3 regions of the Blastococcus sp. SYSU DS0828 genome follow, and region 3 is predicted to be linked to each of the others. Evidence: predicted binding sites of a transcription regulator. Region 3 holds the regulator's gene; each other region holds the start of a gene.
What was found. Region 3 encodes LexA, which represses DNA repair genes until DNA is damaged. Its sites were predicted from a motif close to TCGAACANNTGTTCGA; they were not measured.
Positions count from the first base shown of each region.

Region 1: the regulator LexA is predicted to act here: its motif matches at 2,356-2,371, upstream of ACI79Q_RS15730 (DUF222 domain-containing protein).
Region 2: the regulator LexA is predicted to act here: its motif matches at 2,880-2,895, upstream of ruvC (crossover junction endodeoxyribonuclease RuvC).

Region 1 covers NZ_JBJHAK010000021.1:17,203-22,828, reverse strand. Annotated here, with positions in the region: gene ACI79Q_RS15735 (HNH endonuclease signature motif containing protein) at 24-698, opposite strand; gene ACI79Q_RS15730 (DUF222 domain-containing protein) at 862-2,352, opposite strand; gene ACI79Q_RS15725 (crotonase/enoyl-CoA hydratase family protein) at 2,478-3,245, opposite strand; gene ACI79Q_RS15720 (class I adenylate-forming enzyme family protein) at 3,242-4,783, opposite strand; gene ACI79Q_RS15715 (TetR/AcrR family transcriptional regulator) at 4,860-5,456, shown strand; gene ACI79Q_RS15710 (LolA family protein) at 5,524-5,626, shown strand, end outside.
Region 2 covers NZ_JBJHAK010000014.1:58,077-63,702, reverse strand. Annotated here, with positions in the region: gene ACI79Q_RS12775 (hypothetical protein) at 1-463, shown strand, start outside; gene pdxS (pyridoxal 5'-phosphate synthase lyase subunit PdxS) at 512-1,420, shown strand; gene pdxT (pyridoxal 5'-phosphate synthase glutaminase subunit PdxT) at 1,417-2,046, shown strand; gene ACI79Q_RS12760 (YebC/PmpR family DNA-binding transcriptional regulator) at 2,043-2,804, shown strand; gene ruvC (crossover junction endodeoxyribonuclease RuvC) at 2,913-3,485, shown strand; gene ruvA (Holliday junction branch migration protein RuvA) at 3,482-4,120, shown strand; gene ruvB (Holliday junction branch migration DNA helicase RuvB) at 4,117-5,241, shown strand; gene yajC (preprotein translocase subunit YajC) at 5,390-5,626, shown strand, end outside.
Region 3 covers NZ_JBJHAK010000004.1:190,135-195,760, reverse strand. Annotated here, with positions in the region: gene ACI79Q_RS05010 (hypothetical protein) at 1-30, opposite strand, end outside; gene hflX (GTPase HflX) at 145-1,635, shown strand; gene ACI79Q_RS05000 (phosphatase PAP2 family protein) at 1,694-2,416, shown strand; gene ACI79Q_RS04995 (hypothetical protein) at 2,388-3,431, shown strand; gene lexA (transcriptional repressor LexA) at 3,435-4,190, opposite strand; gene ACI79Q_RS04985 (LysM peptidoglycan-binding domain-containing protein) at 4,651-4,899, shown strand; gene ACI79Q_RS04980 (hypothetical protein) at 5,024-5,626, shown strand, end outside.

The DNA.
Region 1 (5,626 bases), on a different contig from region 3:
GATGCGTGGCGGTGGTGTGGCGCTCAGTACGGCGGCGGCGAGGTGGTGGCGACCAGACCGCTCGGGGTGGTGACCGTGAGGGTCCCGTCGCTGCCGAGGTCGTGGCGCCACCCCGGGGCCTGGTGCTTGCCCCGGTGGTCGGTGGTGCAGTAGCCGGCGAGGTTGCCGGCGCTGGTGGGACCGTCCGGATACGGGCGGTGGTGGTCGAGCTCGCCGCCGCGGGGCACCCGTCGACGGCAGCCGGGGAACCGGCAGCGACGATCCCGCGCCCGCACCCACCGATCCAGCTCGCCCGAAGGGCGGTAGCCGGTGCTGGGCCCCGGGGCGCCGAGGCCGGGCCGGTCGGAGAGGTCGTGGGTGCAGCGACCGGTGCTCCGACGGCAGCTCGGACGGTCGCAGCCGCCCGCGCGGCGCAGACGGGGCAGGTCGGTCAGGGCCAGCAGCGTGCCGGACAACGCGTCGGTCAGAGCGATCCTCGGCCGCTCGGCCAGCCCGCCGCCACCGGTGCTCCCCAGCAGGTCGGCGAGCCACGCCCGTCGCCCGTCGGAGGCCGACCGCAGCGCGGCCAAGGCGTCCTCCGCTGCGGTGAGCCGCCCTCCGGGGCCGGCCCGCCAGGTGGCCTCGTCGTCGGCGTCGGCCGTGACTGCCGTGCGGACCAGTCGACCGGCGCGGGAGAGTTCTTGCTCCGCGCGGAGCACGGCGAGGCCGGCGGTCTCGACCGCCTCGTCGGCCAGCGTCCACCAGCCGGTTCCAGGCGAGGTGGCCGCCGGCCCGGGAGGTACCGCCCCGGCCGTGGTCGCTGCTGCCGGTGAGGAATTGCCGGCATCCGGTGGGGTGTCCTCCGGTTCCGGCGCCGGAGGATCACCGCGCCGCCGGTCCGGCCCTCGCGACGTCGGTGAGGCTGCGGTGCACCCCCGGCGCTCCTGGGCCACGGCGGCGTCGGTACCGGTGTCGGCGCGGGGCGCGTCCTCGATCTCGGCGCCCTCGATCTCGGCGTCCTCGATCGCGTCGCCCGGGAGTGCGTCGTGGGTGGTGGCGGGGTCGCCGGCGACGTCCCGGGGAAGGGCGGGGGGGGGGCGGGGGGGCCGGGGGGGGGCGGGGGGGGGGGGCGCCGCCCCCGGGGGGGGGGCGGGCGCCCCTGCCCGACGCGTCCGGGGGAAGGGCGGGGTCGCCGGCGACGTCCGGGGGAGGGGCGAGGTCGCCGTTGCCGTCGGGGTCGGGATCGACCAGTTCACCGCTGAGCAGCCGGCGCTCCGTCTCGGCCAGCCACCACTCCAGCTCGGCCTGCTCCTGCGCCTGCCACGACATCGAGCCGGACGGCTGCCCCGGGGCCGGCTCCGCGGAGTCGGACCCCAGCGGCCGGCCGGTGAGCGCTGTCAGGAAGTGGCGGATCATCTCGGCCGGCACGACCTGCCCGTCGATCTCCCCGGAACCGTCTCCGCCGGCGAGGGTGGCCAGCGAGGCGACGACGGTGAGCAGCACCTGCACCGGCGGCAGATCGGTCTCGCCCGGGCGCAGCACCAGGTCGAGCAGGCAGTCGACCATCTTCTGGCCCCGCGTGCGCTGATCGTCGTCGTCGTCGAGCGCCTCCGCGCAGGCGGTCAGTGCCCGGTACAGCGCCTGGGCCTCCGGCATGGTGGCGTACACGCTCACGGTCGCCATGCCGTCGACGGCGTCCGGGCGGATGTGGACCCCGCGCCGCTTCAGCGCCTCCTGCAGCGTGCGGGCCGCGGCGCGGGCGTCCCGCTGGGCCACCTCGCGGCGCGCCTTGTCGTTCAGCTGCGCAGGCGTCACCACCCGGCCCGCGGCCCAGCGCAGCAGCTCGGCCTCGACCTCGGCACGCACCCGGTCGTCGGCGATGGGAGCGACCTTCTCGAGCATGGTCCAGAGGTGCCCGGGGTGCAGGGCCCCCGCCTCCAGGGCGGCCAGCGTGCCGGGCAGCCGCTCCACGAGCGTCAGCGAGCGGACCAGCAACGCTTCCGCGGCCCGGGCGGAGAGCGAGAGGGCGATCATGAGCTCCTGCGTCGCCCACTCGCTCACCCCGCGCAGCACCTCGGGACGCGCGGCCCACCGCTCCGGGCTCATCGCGCCCGGCTCACCCTGGGCACGGTCGCCGTCGGCGGGCCGGTCCGCGGCGAACCTGGCGACCGCGCGGGCGCGCAGCGCGGTCTGCCGGGCGATCTCGCGGTCCGCGGCCTGCACCTCGCCGAGCGGGCCGGCGGCCAGCCTCACCGGCGGGGCGAACTCGGGCCACTCGGTGGACGCCTCGCGGGCTCGCCGGCGCCGTCCGGCGGCCACCGCCCGGGCGCGGGCGGTGGCGTACCAGTCGCTCACCGCCCCGACGTCCGCCATGCATCGAACATACGTTCGATCGCCCCGGAGAGCAAGACGGATTTGTGCGAAGGTGCTGCTCAGCGCGGTGCGGCCCCGGGCGCGGAGTCGTGTCGTCCCGCGCCGCGGTGGCCACCCGGACCGGGTCAGACGCCGCTGCCGTGCCTGCCCTCCCCGGCGGCGAAGCGTGCGGCCCCCGGCAGCGCGTCGACGGCGAGGGAGGCCATGCCGTGGTGGAACTCGTTGGCCATGGCCGCCTCCTCGTCGAGGCCGTCCTGCTCCAGCAGGGAGGCCCGGTCCTCCCGCAGGCAGGTCTGGGGGAAGGCGGCGATCCGGGCGGCCAGCGCCCGGGCCTCGGTCAGCGCCTGCCCGGCGGGCACGACCCGGTTGACCAATCCGATCTGTAGCGCCTCGGCGGCGTCCACCCCTCGCCCGGTGAGCACCAGGTCCATGGCCCGGGAGGTGCCGATCAGTCGCGGCAGCCGCACGGTGCCGCCGTCGACCAGTGGCACGCCCCAGCGGCGGCAGTAGACCCCGAGAATCGCCGTCTCGTCGGCGACCCGCAGGTCGCACCACAGCGCGAGCTCCAGGCCGCCGGCGACCGCGTGCCCGGCGATCGCGGCGATGACGGGCTTGCGCAGCCGCATCCGTGTGGGGCCCATGGGCCCGTCCCCGTCGGTCTCGGTGCGGTTGCCGCGGTCGGTCCCGATGGCCCGCAGGTCCGCGCCGGCGCAGAAGGTGCCGCCCTCGCCGTGCAGCACCGCCACGGCGGCCTCGTCGTCGGCGTCGAAGGCCCGGAACGCGTCGGCGAGCGCGGCGGCGGTGGGCCCGTCGACGGCGTTGCGTGCCGCCGGGCGGGACAGTCGCACCGTCGTCACCGGACCGTTCCGCTCGACGGTCACCGTCTCGCTCACGACGAGCGCCCCGCGGCGTCGGCCCACAGCGGCTCGCGCAGGGCCTGGCGGAGGATCTTCCCGACGGGGGAGAGGGGGAGCTGGTCGACGACGTGCACGGTCTTGGGGACCTTGTAACCGGCGAGCGCGCCGCGCACCGCGTCCCGCAGCTCGTTGGGGGTGGCGCTCGACCCGGGGCGGAGCGTGACGAAGGCGGTCACCGCCTCCACCCACGTCGGGTCGGGTGCGGCGACGACGGCCGCACCGGACACCGCCGGGTGGGCCATGAGCACCTCCTCGACCTCCCGCGGGTACACGTTGTAGCCGCCGGTGATGATCATGTCGCTGGTCCGGTCGACAAGCGTGAGGTAGCCGCGGTCGTCCAGCCGGGCCAGGTCGCGGGTGGCGATCCAGCCGTCCCCGCTGATCGTCTCGGCGGTGAGGGTGGGCGCGTCGTGGTAGCCGGCCATGCCGAAGGGGGCACGCACCTGGAGCTCGCCGATCTCGCCGGCCGGCAGGGCGCCGCCGTCGCTGCCGACGACCCGGACCTCGGCGTCGACCGAGGGGTGGCCGCACGAGCCGGCCAGGGACGGGTCGGTGTGGTCGAGGGCGTCGAGCACGGTGATCGCCAGGGGTGCCTCCGTCTGCCCGTAGTACTGCACCAGGCGTGGACCCCACACGTCGAGGGCCTGCGCCAGCACCGGGCCGGGCATGGGGCTGGCGCCGTACACCGCCGTGCGAAGGCTGGAGACGTCGGCGCGCTCGGCGGCGCCGGAGGACAGCAGCATGCCGAGCATGGTGGGTACCAGGTTGATCTCGGTGGCCCGGTAGCGGGCGAGTGAGTCCAGGTAGCTGGCGGGGTCGAAGCCCGGCAGGACGGCGGCCGCGCCGCCGCGGATCCAGTAGGGGAGCACGAACGTGCCGCTGGCGTGGATCAGCGACGCCGCGTGCAGCATGACCGAGTCCCGGCCGGGGGAGACCAGGTTCGCCAGGATGTTGGCGCAGATGGCGGCGTAGCTGGCCTGGGTGTGCACCACCGCCTTGAGCGCGCCGGTCGTGCCCGAGGTGTAGAGGATCAGCACCGGGTCGGTGGGCTCGGCGGGCAACCGCGGGTCGGCGGCGCTCGCGTCGGCCATCTCGTCGAGCAGGTCGAGTGCCTCGACGTCGGAGGTCTGGCCCAGGCTGACCAGCCGGAGGCCGTCCACCCGCCCGGCGAGCTCCGCCGCCCGGTCGGCGAGCGCCGCACCGTGGATGAGCATCCGGACGCCGGTGGCGGCGAGCATCCGCGCCTGCTCGTCGGCCGACAGCCGGGCGTTGAGCGGCACGCGCGCGGCGCCGGCCTTGAGGCAGGCGAAGTCGATCGGCACCGACCACAGCCCGTTCTCGACCAGGAGGCCGACCCGGTCCCCACGGGCCACCCCCAGCCCGATCAGCACGTGCGCCATCCGGTTGGCGGTCTCGTCCACCTCCCGGAAGGTCAGCGACGCATCGCCGCTCATCACTGCCGTGCGGTCCGCGAACCGCCGGGCGCCCCTCCGCACCAGCTCCACCGTCAACACCGGTCACCACTCCCTCTCGAGTCGGACGGCAACTTACAGTCCGTTCGGACGGTTTGTCAGTACCTATCCTGACGCGGTGACGGAGCGACGTACCCAGGAGCAGCGCCGGGCGGACACCCGGGCGCGGCTGCTCTCCGCGACCATCGACTGCCTGGTCGAGCACGGCTACGCCGGGACGACGACGCAGCGGGTGCAGGAGCGGGCGGGGCTGTCCCGCGGGGCGCTGCTGCACCACTTCGCCACCAAGGAGGCGCTGCTGGTCGCCGCCGTCTCGCACGTCGCCGACGCGCAGATCCAGCAGGTGCGCGCCGATGCCGCGACCGGCCGGGTGGCCAGCGAGGTGGACCTCCTGCACCGGGTGATGTCCGGCCCGCTGTTCCTGGCCGGGCTGGAGCTGTGGGCCGCCGCACGCACCGAGCCGGTGCTGCGCGCCGCGCTGCTCCCCGCCGAGCGGCGGGTGGGGGCGGCCGTCCGCGACCTGGTCGCCGAGCTGTTCCCCGGCTCCTCCCGGGACCGGACCGAGATCGACGGCCTGCTCGCCCTCTACCGCGGGCTGGCTCTCACCAGTGTCCTGCGCGAGGACGGCGACCGCGACCGGCGCGTGCTGCAGCTGTGGGTCGGCCGGGTGCTCGGCGCCGCGCCCGGGGTGTCCGTGGACCGAGCCGCCCGATAGCCCTCCCGGTGAGTTCCCGGTGAGGATCGCCGCGGGACCCACCGGGGGCCGGGGCTACGGTGACCGCATGGCGTCCGGACCGCGGGCGGCGGCTCCGCGCTGGGCCGTCGTGGGGGCGGTCGTCGCGGTCCTCGTCGCGCTCCCGGCGCTGGTGGGCGCGCTCCCGGTCA
Region 2 (5,626 bases), on a different contig from region 3:
GCTGGACGCCCGGGTCGACCGGGCCTGGGCGACGCTGGACGCCCAGCTGCAGCGCCGCGCCGGGCTCGCCGAGGAGCTGGCCCGCCACCACCCAGCGGCCCTCGCCGCCGAGGTCCGGCTCGGCCTGGTGTCGCACGCAGCGGAGGCGCGCGCGGCCCGCGACGCGGGGGACCGCGAGCTGGCGGAGAACGCGCTCGGGCACCAGCTGCGCGAGCTGCCGCCCGGCCTGCCGGGCGTCCCCGCGGCGCTGCGCGCGGACCTGGCGGGCACCCAGACGCGGGTCGCCCTGGCCCGCCGGTTCTACAACGACGCCGTGCGCGACACCCGCGAGCTGCGCGGCCGGCGCTTCCCCCGTTGGGCGGGCCTGCACCGCACGCGCCCGCTGCCGCGCTACTTCGACATCGACGACCGCCTGGGCGACGTGACCAAGGACGCCGACGTGGCCGGCCGCCTCGCCGGCTGACGCCCGTAGGGTGGGGGACCCCCGTTCTCGACCCCAAGGCGGAAACCTGTGACGACGCAGCCCGACCCGTCCGTCGCCCGGACCGGTACCGACCGCGTGAAGCGCGGCATGGCCGAGCAGCTCAAGGGCGGCGTCATCATGGACGTCGTCACGCCAGAGCAGGCCCGGATCGCCGAGGACGCCGGCGCCGTGGCGGTGATGGCGCTGGAGCGGGTGCCGGCCGACATCCGCGCCCAGGGCGGCATCGCGCGGATGAGCGACCCGGACATGGTCCAGGGGATCGTCGACGCCGTCTCCATCCCCGTGATGGCCAAGGCCCGCATCGGCCACTTCGTCGAGGCGCAGGTGCTGCAGTCCCTCGGTGTGGACTACATCGACGAGTCCGAGGTGCTCACCCCCGCGGACGAGGCGCACCACATCGACAAGCACGCGTTCACCGTGCCGTTCGTCTGCGGCGCCACCGACCTCGGCGAGGCGCTGCGGCGCATCTCCGAGGGCGCGGCGATGATCCGGTCCAAGGGCGAGGCCGGCACCGGCAACGTCGTGGAGGCCACCCGGCACATGCGGTCGATCCGGGCCGGCATCAAGGCGCTGGGCACCCTCGACGAGAGCGAGCTCTTCGTGGCCGCCAAGGAGCTGCGGGCGCCGTACGACCTGGTGGCCGAGGTGGCCCGGCTCGGCAAGCTGCCGGTGGTGCTGTTCACCGCCGGTGGCATCGCCACCCCGGCCGACGCGGCGATGATGATGCAGCTGGGCGCCGAGGGCGTGTTCGTCGGCTCGGGCATCTTCAAGTCCGGCCACCCGGCGCAGCGGGCGGCGGCCATCGTGCAGGCGACGACGTTCTCCGACGACCCCGACGTGATCGCCAAGGTCTCGCGCGGGCTGGGCGAGCCGATGGTCGGGATCGACGTCTCGACGCTGCCGGCGGCCGAGCGCTACGCCACCCGCGGGTGGTGACCGCCCCCGTCATCGGGGTGCTGGCGCTGCAGGGCGACGTCCGCGAGCACCTCGCGGTGCTGCGGGCCGAGGGGGCCGAGCCGCGGCCGGTGCGCCGGCCGGAGGAGCTGGCCGGCGTCGACGGGATCGTCGTCCCCGGCGGGGAGTCGACGACGATGGGGACCCTGGCCGGGCGGTTCGGTCTGCTCGAGCCGCTGCGCGCGGCGGTGCGCGCGGGGCTGCCCGCCTACGGGACCTGCGCGGGCATGATCCTGCTCGCCGACCGGCTGGTCGGCGCCCCGCCGGGGCAGCCGACCGTCGGCGGGCTGGACGTGACCGTCCGGCGGAACGCCTTCGGCCGGCAGGCCGACTCCTTCGAGACCCGGGTCGAGCTGGACGGGCTCGGCGGGGGCCCGCTGCACGCCGTCTTCATCCGCGCGCCGTGGGTGGAGGAGGCCGGCCCGGGGGTGCAGGTCCTCGGGCGGGTCGTGGGCGGTGCGGCCGACGGTAGGATCGTCGCGGTCCGCCAGGGCGACGTGGTGGCCACCAGCTTCCACCCCGAGCTGACCGGGGACCGCCGGGTGCACGCGCTGTTCGTCGACATCGTGCGCGCTCACCTGGCCGACGCAGAGAGGGGAGAGCCGTGAGCGGCCACTCCAAGTGGGCGACGACCAAGCACAAGAAGGCCGGGATCGACGCCAAGCGCGGCAAGCTCTTCGCCAAGCTGATCAAGAACATCGAGGTCGCCGCCCGCACGGGCGGCGGTGACCCCGCCGGCAACCCGACGCTCTTCGACGCCATCCAGAAGGCGAAGAAGAGCTCGGTGCCCAATGACAACATCGACCGTGCGGTCAAGCGCGGATCGGGCGCCGAGGCCGGTGGCGTCGACTACCAGGGCATCACCTACGAGGGCTACGCGGCCGGCGGTGTCGCGGTGCTCATCGAGTGCCTCACCGACAACAAGAACCGCTCGGCCATGGAGGTCCGCACCGCCATGACCCGCAACGGCGGGTCGATGGCCGACCCCGGCTCGGTCTCCTACCTCTTCTCCCGCAAGGGCGTGGTCGTGGTGCCGAAGTCCGGCGACGTCGACGAGGACAGCGTGCTGATGGCGGTGCTGGACGCCGGCGCCGAGGAGGTGCGCGACCTGGGCGACACGCTCGAGGTCATCTGCGAGCCCGGTGACCTGGTGGCCGTGCGCACCGCGCTGCAGGAGGCCGGTATCGAGTACGACTCGGCCGACGCCGGCTTCCTGCCCAGCGTCCAGGTGGAGCTCGACGAGGACGGGGCGACCAAGGTCTTCAAGCTCATCGACGCCCTCGAGGACCTCGACGACGTGCAGAACGTCTACGCCAACTACGAGGTGCCCGACGACGTCATGGAGAAGGTCACCGCCGACGCCTAGAAGGACCCCGGTGCCGATTCGTCAGATCACCTGGCGTGTTGACGGGGTCCGGTCGGGGGCTGCGGTTAGCCTCGGTCGAACACCAGTTCGGCTGACGGGAGCGTGACGATGCGGGTGCTCGGTATCGACCCGGGCCTCACCCGGTGCGGGTGGGGCGTGGTCGACGGGCGCCCGGGGGCGCGGCCGACGGCGGTCGGCGTCGGCGTGGTCCGCACCATGGCCGAGCTCGACCTCGAGCTGCGGCTGCTCGAGCTGCACACCGCCGTCACGGCGCTGTTGCGCGAGCACCGTCCCGACGTCGTGGCGATCGAGCGGGTGTTCACCCAGAACAACAAGGGCACGGCGACGGGCACGGCGCAGGCGGCGGGCGTCGCCGCGCTGGCCGCCGCCCAGGCCGACCGCCCGGTCGCCTGGCACACGCCCAGCGAGGTGAAGGCGGCGATCTCGGGCAACGGCCGCGCGGACAAGGAGCAGGTCACCCTCATGGTCACCCGGGTCCTGGGGCTCGCCACCGCCCCCAAGCCGGCCGACGCCGCCGACGCCCTGGCGCTGGCGGTCTGCCACGCGTGGCGCGGCCCGGCGCAGCAGCGGCTGCGGACCGCCGCGATCGCCGGCGGGATCGGCGCGCCGGTGCGGTCCACCGGCACGCTGCCCCGGTGGACGGGGGTGGCGGCCCGATGATCGCCAGCGTGCACGGCCGGGTGGCCGCGGTGGGGCCCGACGGCGCCGTCGTCGAGGTCGGCGGGATCGGCCTGGCGGTGCAGTGCACCCCGGGGACGATCGCCCGGCTGCAGGTGGGGGAGGCCGCCCGGCTGGCCACCAGCCTGGTCGTGCGTGAGGACTCGCTCACCCTCTACGGCTTCGCCGACGACGACGAGCGCCAGCTGTTCGAGCTGCTGCAGACGGCGAACGGCGTCGGGCCGCGGCTGGCCCAGGCGGTGCTGGCCATCCACCCGCCACGGGAGGTCCGCCGCGCCGTCTCGATGGCCGACGTCAAGGCGCTCATGCAGGTCCCCGGCATCGGCAAGAAGGGGGCCGAGCGGCTCATCCTCGAGCTGCGCGACCGCCTCGGCTCGACCAGCACCGACACCTCGCTGGACGCGCCGGCGCCCGCCGGGCTGCCGTCGGTCACGCCGGTGGCCCCGTGGCGGGACCAGCTCACCTCGGCCCTCGTCGGGCTGGGGTGGAGCGGCAAGGAGGCCGAGGGGGCGGTCGCCCAGCTGGCCCCGGTGGCCGACGAGCAGCTCGCGGCGACGGGGAGCGTGGAGGTCGCGGTGCTGCTGCGGCGGGCGCTCCAGCTGCTGGGTAGGTCGTGACCGCGCCGTTCGACCGGTCGCTGACCGGTGAGCTGGCCGCCGAGGCGGCGCCGGAGTGGTCGGTGTCGCCGCAGGCGGGGGACGAGGAGCGGGTCGTCGAGTCGGCGCTGCGCCCGCACTCGCTCGACGACTTCATCGGCCAGCCCAAGGTCGCCCGCCAGCTGGCGCTGGTGCTCGAGGGGGCGCGCCGCCGTGGCCGCACGCCCGACCACGTCCTGCTCTCCGGCCCGCCCGGGCTGGGGAAGACCAGCCTGGCGCTGATCATCGGCTCCGAGCTGGGCACCTCGGTGAAGATCACCAGTGGGCCGGCGATCGAGCGGTCCGGCGACCTCGCCGCGATGCTGTCGAACCTGGCCCCCGGCGACGTCCTCTTCATCGACGAGATCCACCGCATCGCCCGCCCCGCCGAGGAACTGCTCTACATGGCGATGGAGGACTTCCGGGTCGACGTCGTCGTCGGCAAGGGCCCCGGGGCGACGGCGATCCCGCTGGAGATCAACCCGTTCACGCTGGTCGGCGCCACCACCCGCGCCGGGCTGCTCACCGGCCCGCTGCGGGACCGGTTCGGCTTCGTCGGCCAGATGGAGTTCTACGAGCCGGCCGACCTGCAGCGGGTGCTGGCCCGCAGCGCGGCGCTGCTCGGGGTGGAGCTGACCGACGAGGGGTCGGCGGAGATCGCGGGGCGCTCCCGCGGGACCCCGCGCATCGCCAACCGGCTGCTGCGCCGGGTGCGCGACTACGCCGAGGTGGAGGCCGACGGCCGGGTGACCCGCGAGGTCGCCGAGGCCGCGCTGGCCCTGTACGACGTCGACCACCTGGGCCTGGACCGGCTGGACCGGGAGGTGCTGGACGCGCTGGTCGGCAAGTTCGGTGGCGGGCCGGTCGGCGTCGCCACCCTGGCGGTGGCCGTCGGCGAGGAGCCGCACACGGTGGAGGAGGTGTGCGAGCCGTTCCTGGTGCGCGCCGGGCTGCTGGCCCGCACGCCGCGCGGGCGGGTCGCGACCGAGGCCGCCTGGGCGCACCTCGGCCGGCCGCTGCCGGCCGGCGGCGGCGCGCTCGGCCGGGTCACAGCAGACCCACAGGCACCGGGGTCGTCGTCAGAGACCCTGTTCGACGCCTAGACTCCCGGACGCTGGCGCGCAACTCGCAGGCCGGGCCGTGCGCGTCCCGCCTGGTCGCCGTGCGTACGGCAACCGATGCACCCGAGCGGTCCCGTCCCGGGCCGCACCCACCGCGAGCAACCGGTCGCGGAAGAGAGGCACACCTGTCGTGGAGTACTTCCCGCTGATCATGCTGGCCCTGCTGGCCGTCGTGCTGTTCGTGCTGCCCGCGCGACAGCGCAAGAAGATGCAGGAGCAGCACGCGGCTCTGCTGGCCTCCCTGACCGTCGGCACCCCGGTCATGACGACCAGCGGCATGCACGGCACGGTGGCCGGGGTCGGTGAGACCACCATCGACCTCGAGATCGCGCCGGGTGTCGTGGCGACCTTCGCCCGCCAGGCGATC
Region 3 (5,626 bases):
ACCCAGCCGGCTCGATCCGCTCTCGCTCATCGGTTCCTCCTCCGTGCGTCGCGTTCGTCGCGCTGGCCCTACCCCTGCCGCCGGTCGGGATGCATCCGGGGCGTCGATGCGTTGTACCGGGCGATGACAACTCAGGTGCTTTCCATGCAGGACCGTGCCACGCTGGAGACGATGACGACCGCCCCCGACGCCCTGCCCCTCGACGAGCAGGCCGACCTCGACACCCGCTCCGCGCCCACCGGGCGGTGGGCCGAGGCCGACGACACCACCGGCTCCTACGCGCTCGAGGCGCGCGGCGCCCTGCGCCGGGTGGCCGGTCTCTCCACCGAGCTCGCCGACGTCACCGAGGTCGAGTACCGGCAGCTGCGACTCGAGCGCGTCGTGCTCGTCGGCGTCTGGACCGAGGGCACCCAGGCCGACGCCGACCGCTCGCTGGCCGAGCTGGCCGCCCTGGCCGAGACGGCGGGCTCGCAGGTGCTCGAGGCGGTCAGCCAGCGGCGCGACAAGCCCGACGCTGCCACCTACGTCGGCTCGGGCAAGGCCAACGAGATCCGCGACATCGTCGCCGCCACCGGCGCCGACACCGTCATCTGTGACGGTGAGCTCACCCCCGGCCAGCTCAACCAGCTGGAGAAGGTGCTCAAGGTCAAGGTCGTCGACCGGACGGCGCTGATCCTCGACATCTTCGCCCAGCACGCGACGAGCCGGGAGGGCAAGGCCCAGGTCGAGCTCGCCCAGATGCAGTACATGCTGCCGCGGCTGCGCGGTTGGGGTGAGTCGATGTCCCGGCAGGCCGGTGGCCGGGTCGCCGGCGGTGGCGGCATCGGTACCCGCGGACCGGGTGAGACGAAGATCGAGACCGACCGCCGGCGCATCCGCGCCCGGGTGAGCAAGCTGCGCCGGGAGATCGCCGGCATGGCGACCGCCCGCGCCACCCAGCGGGCGAGCCGGGGACGCAACGCCGTGCCGAGCGTGGCGATCGCCGGGTACACCAATGCGGGCAAGTCAAGCCTGCTCAACCAGCTCACCGGCGCCGGCGTGCTGGTGGAGAACGCGCTGTTCGCCACCCTCGACCCGACGGTGCGCCGGGCGCAGTCGCCGGACGGCCGGGAGTACACGCTCACCGACACCGTCGGCTTCGTGCGCCACCTGCCGCACCAGCTGGTGGACGCGTTCCGCTCCACGCTGGAGGAGGTCGCCGCGGCGGACCTGCTGCTGCACGTGGTCGACGGCTCCGACCCCGATCCGCTCGGCCAGATCGACGCCGTCCACGTCGTGCTGAGCGAGATCGACGCGGCCGCCGTGCCGGAGGTCATCGTCGTCAACAAGGTCGACGCGATGAGCGAGGAGGACATCCTCACCCTCCGCCAGGCCCTGCCGGGCGCGGTCTGGGTCTCGGCCCGCACCGGCGTCGGCATCGACGCCCTCCGCAAGCTGGTGGCCGAGCGGCTGCCGCACCCCGACGTCGAGGTCGACGTGCTCGTGCCCTACGAGCGCGGTGATCTCGTGGCCCGGGTGCACCGGGACGGCGAGGTGCTCGGCGAGCGGCACGAGGACGGCGGCACACGGCTCACCGCGCGGGTGGACGGCGCCCTCGCCGCGGTGCTCGAGGAGTTCGCGGTCCCGGTGGGCTGAGCTGGGGCGGTCGATCGGCTCGGATCACGATCCGGTCACGGGCCGGTACGGTGGCGGCGTGACCAGGGGCGCGGTGCGGGTGGCCGAGTCACCGCGCGCCGCCCCCGTGGTCCCGCCCGGCCGGCCGCCGTGGTGGCTGGTCGCCGTGGCGCTGCTGGTCGGCGTCCTCATCACCGCCGACCTGCTCCGCCACGGGCCGTCGGAGCGGATGGACCTCCGGGTGTCGGAGATCGTCAGCGACTGGGGCCTGAGGGACACGCCGGGCTACCCGGCGGTGTGGGTGGTCACGCAGCTCGGCGGGCGCGTGACCATCCTCGTCGTCCTCGCCGGCCTGGTCGGCTACCTGCTGTGGCGGCGCGGCACCTGGATGCCGGCCCTCCGCGTGCTGCTGGCGCTCGGGGTGCTGACCGCCGGGGTGTACGCGATCAAGCACGGGATCGGGCGGACGGCGCCGGCGTTCCCGGGCTCCTACTTCTTCCACGCCGACGGCGCCTCGTTCCCCTCCGGTCACGTCGCCAACGCAGTGCTCATGTGGGGGGTGGCCCGCTGGCAGGCGGTCGAGTACGGGCTCCCGCCGGCGGTACAGCGGACCTTCTGGTGGCTGAGCGTCGTCGGGCCGGTCGCCACTGGCGCGGCGATGGTGTCGCTGGACTTCCACTGGGTCACCGACGCGGTCGTGGGCGCCGCCGTCGGGATCGTCCTCCTGGGCGTGGTTCATGCACTGGACGCGATGGTTCTGTCACGCTTGGTACGTGCCCGAGCAGGCCAAGCGAGTTCCTAGCCGCGCCCGGCGGCGTCGGCTCGTCGTCGCGAGCGCCCTGACCGGCGCCCTGGCCGTGCTCGTCCCCGGGTCCGCGTCGGCGGAGGAGCCGGCGCCGGAGGTCCGGTGCGCCATCACGGACCCCCGACTCGCCGAGCTGTCCGGCCTGGTGGTGGTAGGAGAGCAGATGCTCGCCCTCAACGACGGCGGTGACCGGGTCGAAGTCCTCGGGCTCGATGCCGCCTGTGCGGTGGTCGACGTGCAGGCCGGGGCCGCGGACCCCTTCGACCCCGAAGACCTCGGCGTCGGCTCGGACGGGAGCGTCTGGATCGCCGACACCGGTGACAACGGCACGAGCCGTGCCACCGTCGCGCTGCATGTCCTCCGGCCCGACGGCGCGGCAGCGCTGCATCGGCTGACCTACCCCGACGGCGCGCACGACGCCGAGGCGCTGCTCCTGGCCCCGGACGGGACGCCGTACCTCGTGACCAAGGAAGTGCTCGGCTCCAGCGGGGTCTACCGGCCCGCCGCCGCGCTCGTCGACGGCGGCACTGTGCCGATGGAGCGGGTGGGCACGGTCAACGTCACCCTCACCGGAACCCCGGGTGGCCCCGTGGGTCGTGCGGGGCAGTTGCTGATCACCGGAGGTGCCGTTGCCGGCGACGGGAGCGCACTGGCGCTGCGCACCTACACGGACGCCTACGTGTGGCCGCTGTCCGGTTCGGACGTGCCCGGTGCGCTGGCCGGCGAACCGGTGCGGGTGGCGCTCCCCGAGTCGCCGCAGGGCGAGGCCGTCAGCTTCTCCGCCGACAACCGGGCGCTCGTGGTCGCGAGCGAGGGCCTGCCCAGCGCCGTCACCGTGGTTCCCCTGCCCGCCGCGACCGCCGCCGCGAGGCCGACTCCCGCGGAGGACCCGCTGCCGTCCTTCGCGGAACTCACCCGCTCGGACCGCTCGCCGATCGCCTCGGCGCTGATCGCCGCCGTCGTCGCCACTCTCGTGGTCTGGGTGGGCGGGAAACTGCGCCGCCGGACCTGACCCTCAGACCCGGCGCAGGACCGACACCACCCGCCCGAGGATCGTCGCCTCGTCTCCGGGGATCGGTTCGTAGGCCGGGTTGTGCGGCAGCAGCCACACGTGACCGTCCCGGCGCTTGTAGGTCTTCACCGTCGCCTCGCCGTCGATCATCGCCGCCACGATCTCCCCGTTCTCGGCGGTCGGCTGCTGGCGGACGACGACCCAGTCGCCGTCGCAGATGGCGGCCTCGATCATCGAGTCACCGGCCACCTTCAGCATGAAGACCGTCCCCTCGCCGACCAGCTCGCGCGGCAGCGGGAAGATGTCCTCCACCGCCTGCTCGGCGAGCACCGGCCCGCCGGCGGCGATCCGGCCGACGAGCGGGACGTAGGCGGGCGCGGCGGCCTGCACCCCGTCGTCGACCACGGGTCGCTCGACGGCCGCGGTGGTGGTCCGGCCGGCATCGCCGGGCAGGCGCACGTCCAGGGCGCGCGGCCGGTTGGGGTCGCGCCGCAGCCAGCCCTTCTTCTGCAGTACCGAGAGCTGGTGCGCGACCGAGGATGCCGAGGACAGTCCGACGGCCTCGCCGATCTCCCGCACCGAAGGGGGGTAGCCCCGTCGGTCGATCGAGTCGCGAATCACCTCGAGGACCCGCCGCTGCCGCTGGGTCAGCCCGTCCCCGTCGGCCGCGCGGTCGGGAAAGGCCCGCACCGACGCGGACCCGTCCGCCGTGCCCGCGGCGCCGCCCCGGTTGCCGGACGTCCTGCTCGAGTCCGCCACGTCTCCTCCTCGCCGGCTGCCCGCGCAGCTCTCGACCCTCGTCGTCGGAGGAACCGTAGCGCCGATCGCCGGCCACTTCAAACAGGTGTTCGAAACTTTCCGTGTCGGGTCACATCTGTCGGCCGCATCCGGTAGACATCGGACAGGCGTTCGAATCGAACACACGTTCGGGTCCGGCGACGTGCCGGCCAGAGGGGCTGAACAGATGACGAGCAGCACGGCATTGCGGGTCCGTGGAGAGGTGCCGGTCGGCCCGGCGGAGCGGCGTGCCGTTCGGCCACCCGCCCGGCACCTCCGGGTGCTCCCGCCGCCTCGCTCCTACGCGGAGACGCTCGACCCCGGGTCCGCTGCGCCTCTCCGGGCGGCGGGTCCCCCGAGGGCGGAGGCGGGGCGCCCACCCGGCCCGGGTCGTCCGGCGCAGCCGCCGCTCCGCCTGACGGCGCGCGGCCGCCGCCTGGTGGTGGTCCTCGCCCTCCTCCTCGCCGTGGGCACGATCGCCCTCGGTGACGCCGTCCTCGGGCAGGAGGGTGGCGGGTTGGCGCTCATGGGGACGACGAAGGTGGTCGTCGAGCCGGGCGACACGCTCTGGTCGATCGCCGGATCGGCCGCCGACGGGCGCGACGTCCGGGACGTCGTCGTCGACATCCGGCAGTTGAACGGGCTCGACACCGCAGCCATCACGCCTGGTCAGGTCCTTCTCCTGCCCTGACGCCTCGCGGACTCGCCCGAGAGCGCCTCGCGGCAAGGTGTTCACAACGCGGCTCGGCGACTTCGTCAACCCTCAGTACAGGCACGTTCACCGTGCGTGCTGGTCGGCCACCTACGGTACGTCCGTGTCCAGCGTCATGGAGAACCGCGCCGCCGTGTTCACCACTCGTCCCCAGGCCGTCGAGGTCCACCAGGCGGGTGCCTGGAGTGCGGGGGAGCTGTTGGGGTGGCGACACGACGACTCCGGCGCGTGCCAGATGTGGGTGCGGGTCGTCACCGGAGGCGAAGAGCAGGCGCTCTGGATCGACCTGGGGGATGTGCGGCTTCCGGAGTCGCCGGTCGTCGAGGTGTCCCCGGTGACGCAGGCGATGCCCGCCTCCCCGTCCGCGGCACCGCTCCGGGACGGTCCGTCGACCGATGTCGAGGCGACCGCCAGCCTGCCGCTGCTGCGCGACCGCTGTGAGCCGCGGACCGGTGCCCAGCGGCCGGGCGGTCGCCGGCGCGCGCCGGAGAGCGACCCCGTGCAGGCCGCGCCGGCGTCCTCGGTGCCGGTGCCTCCTCCGGGTCGGCACCGCGCTCCGGCCACCGAGTCCGGCCCGGTCGTGGGCCGGCACCGCGCCGCCGACACCGACCTCTTCCCGGCCGTCGTCGAGAGCGCGCCGGACGCGCAGTCCCCGACCCGTGAGGACCGACCGCGGGGCGGTGGCTGGTCGGTGCCCGCGGCCCGC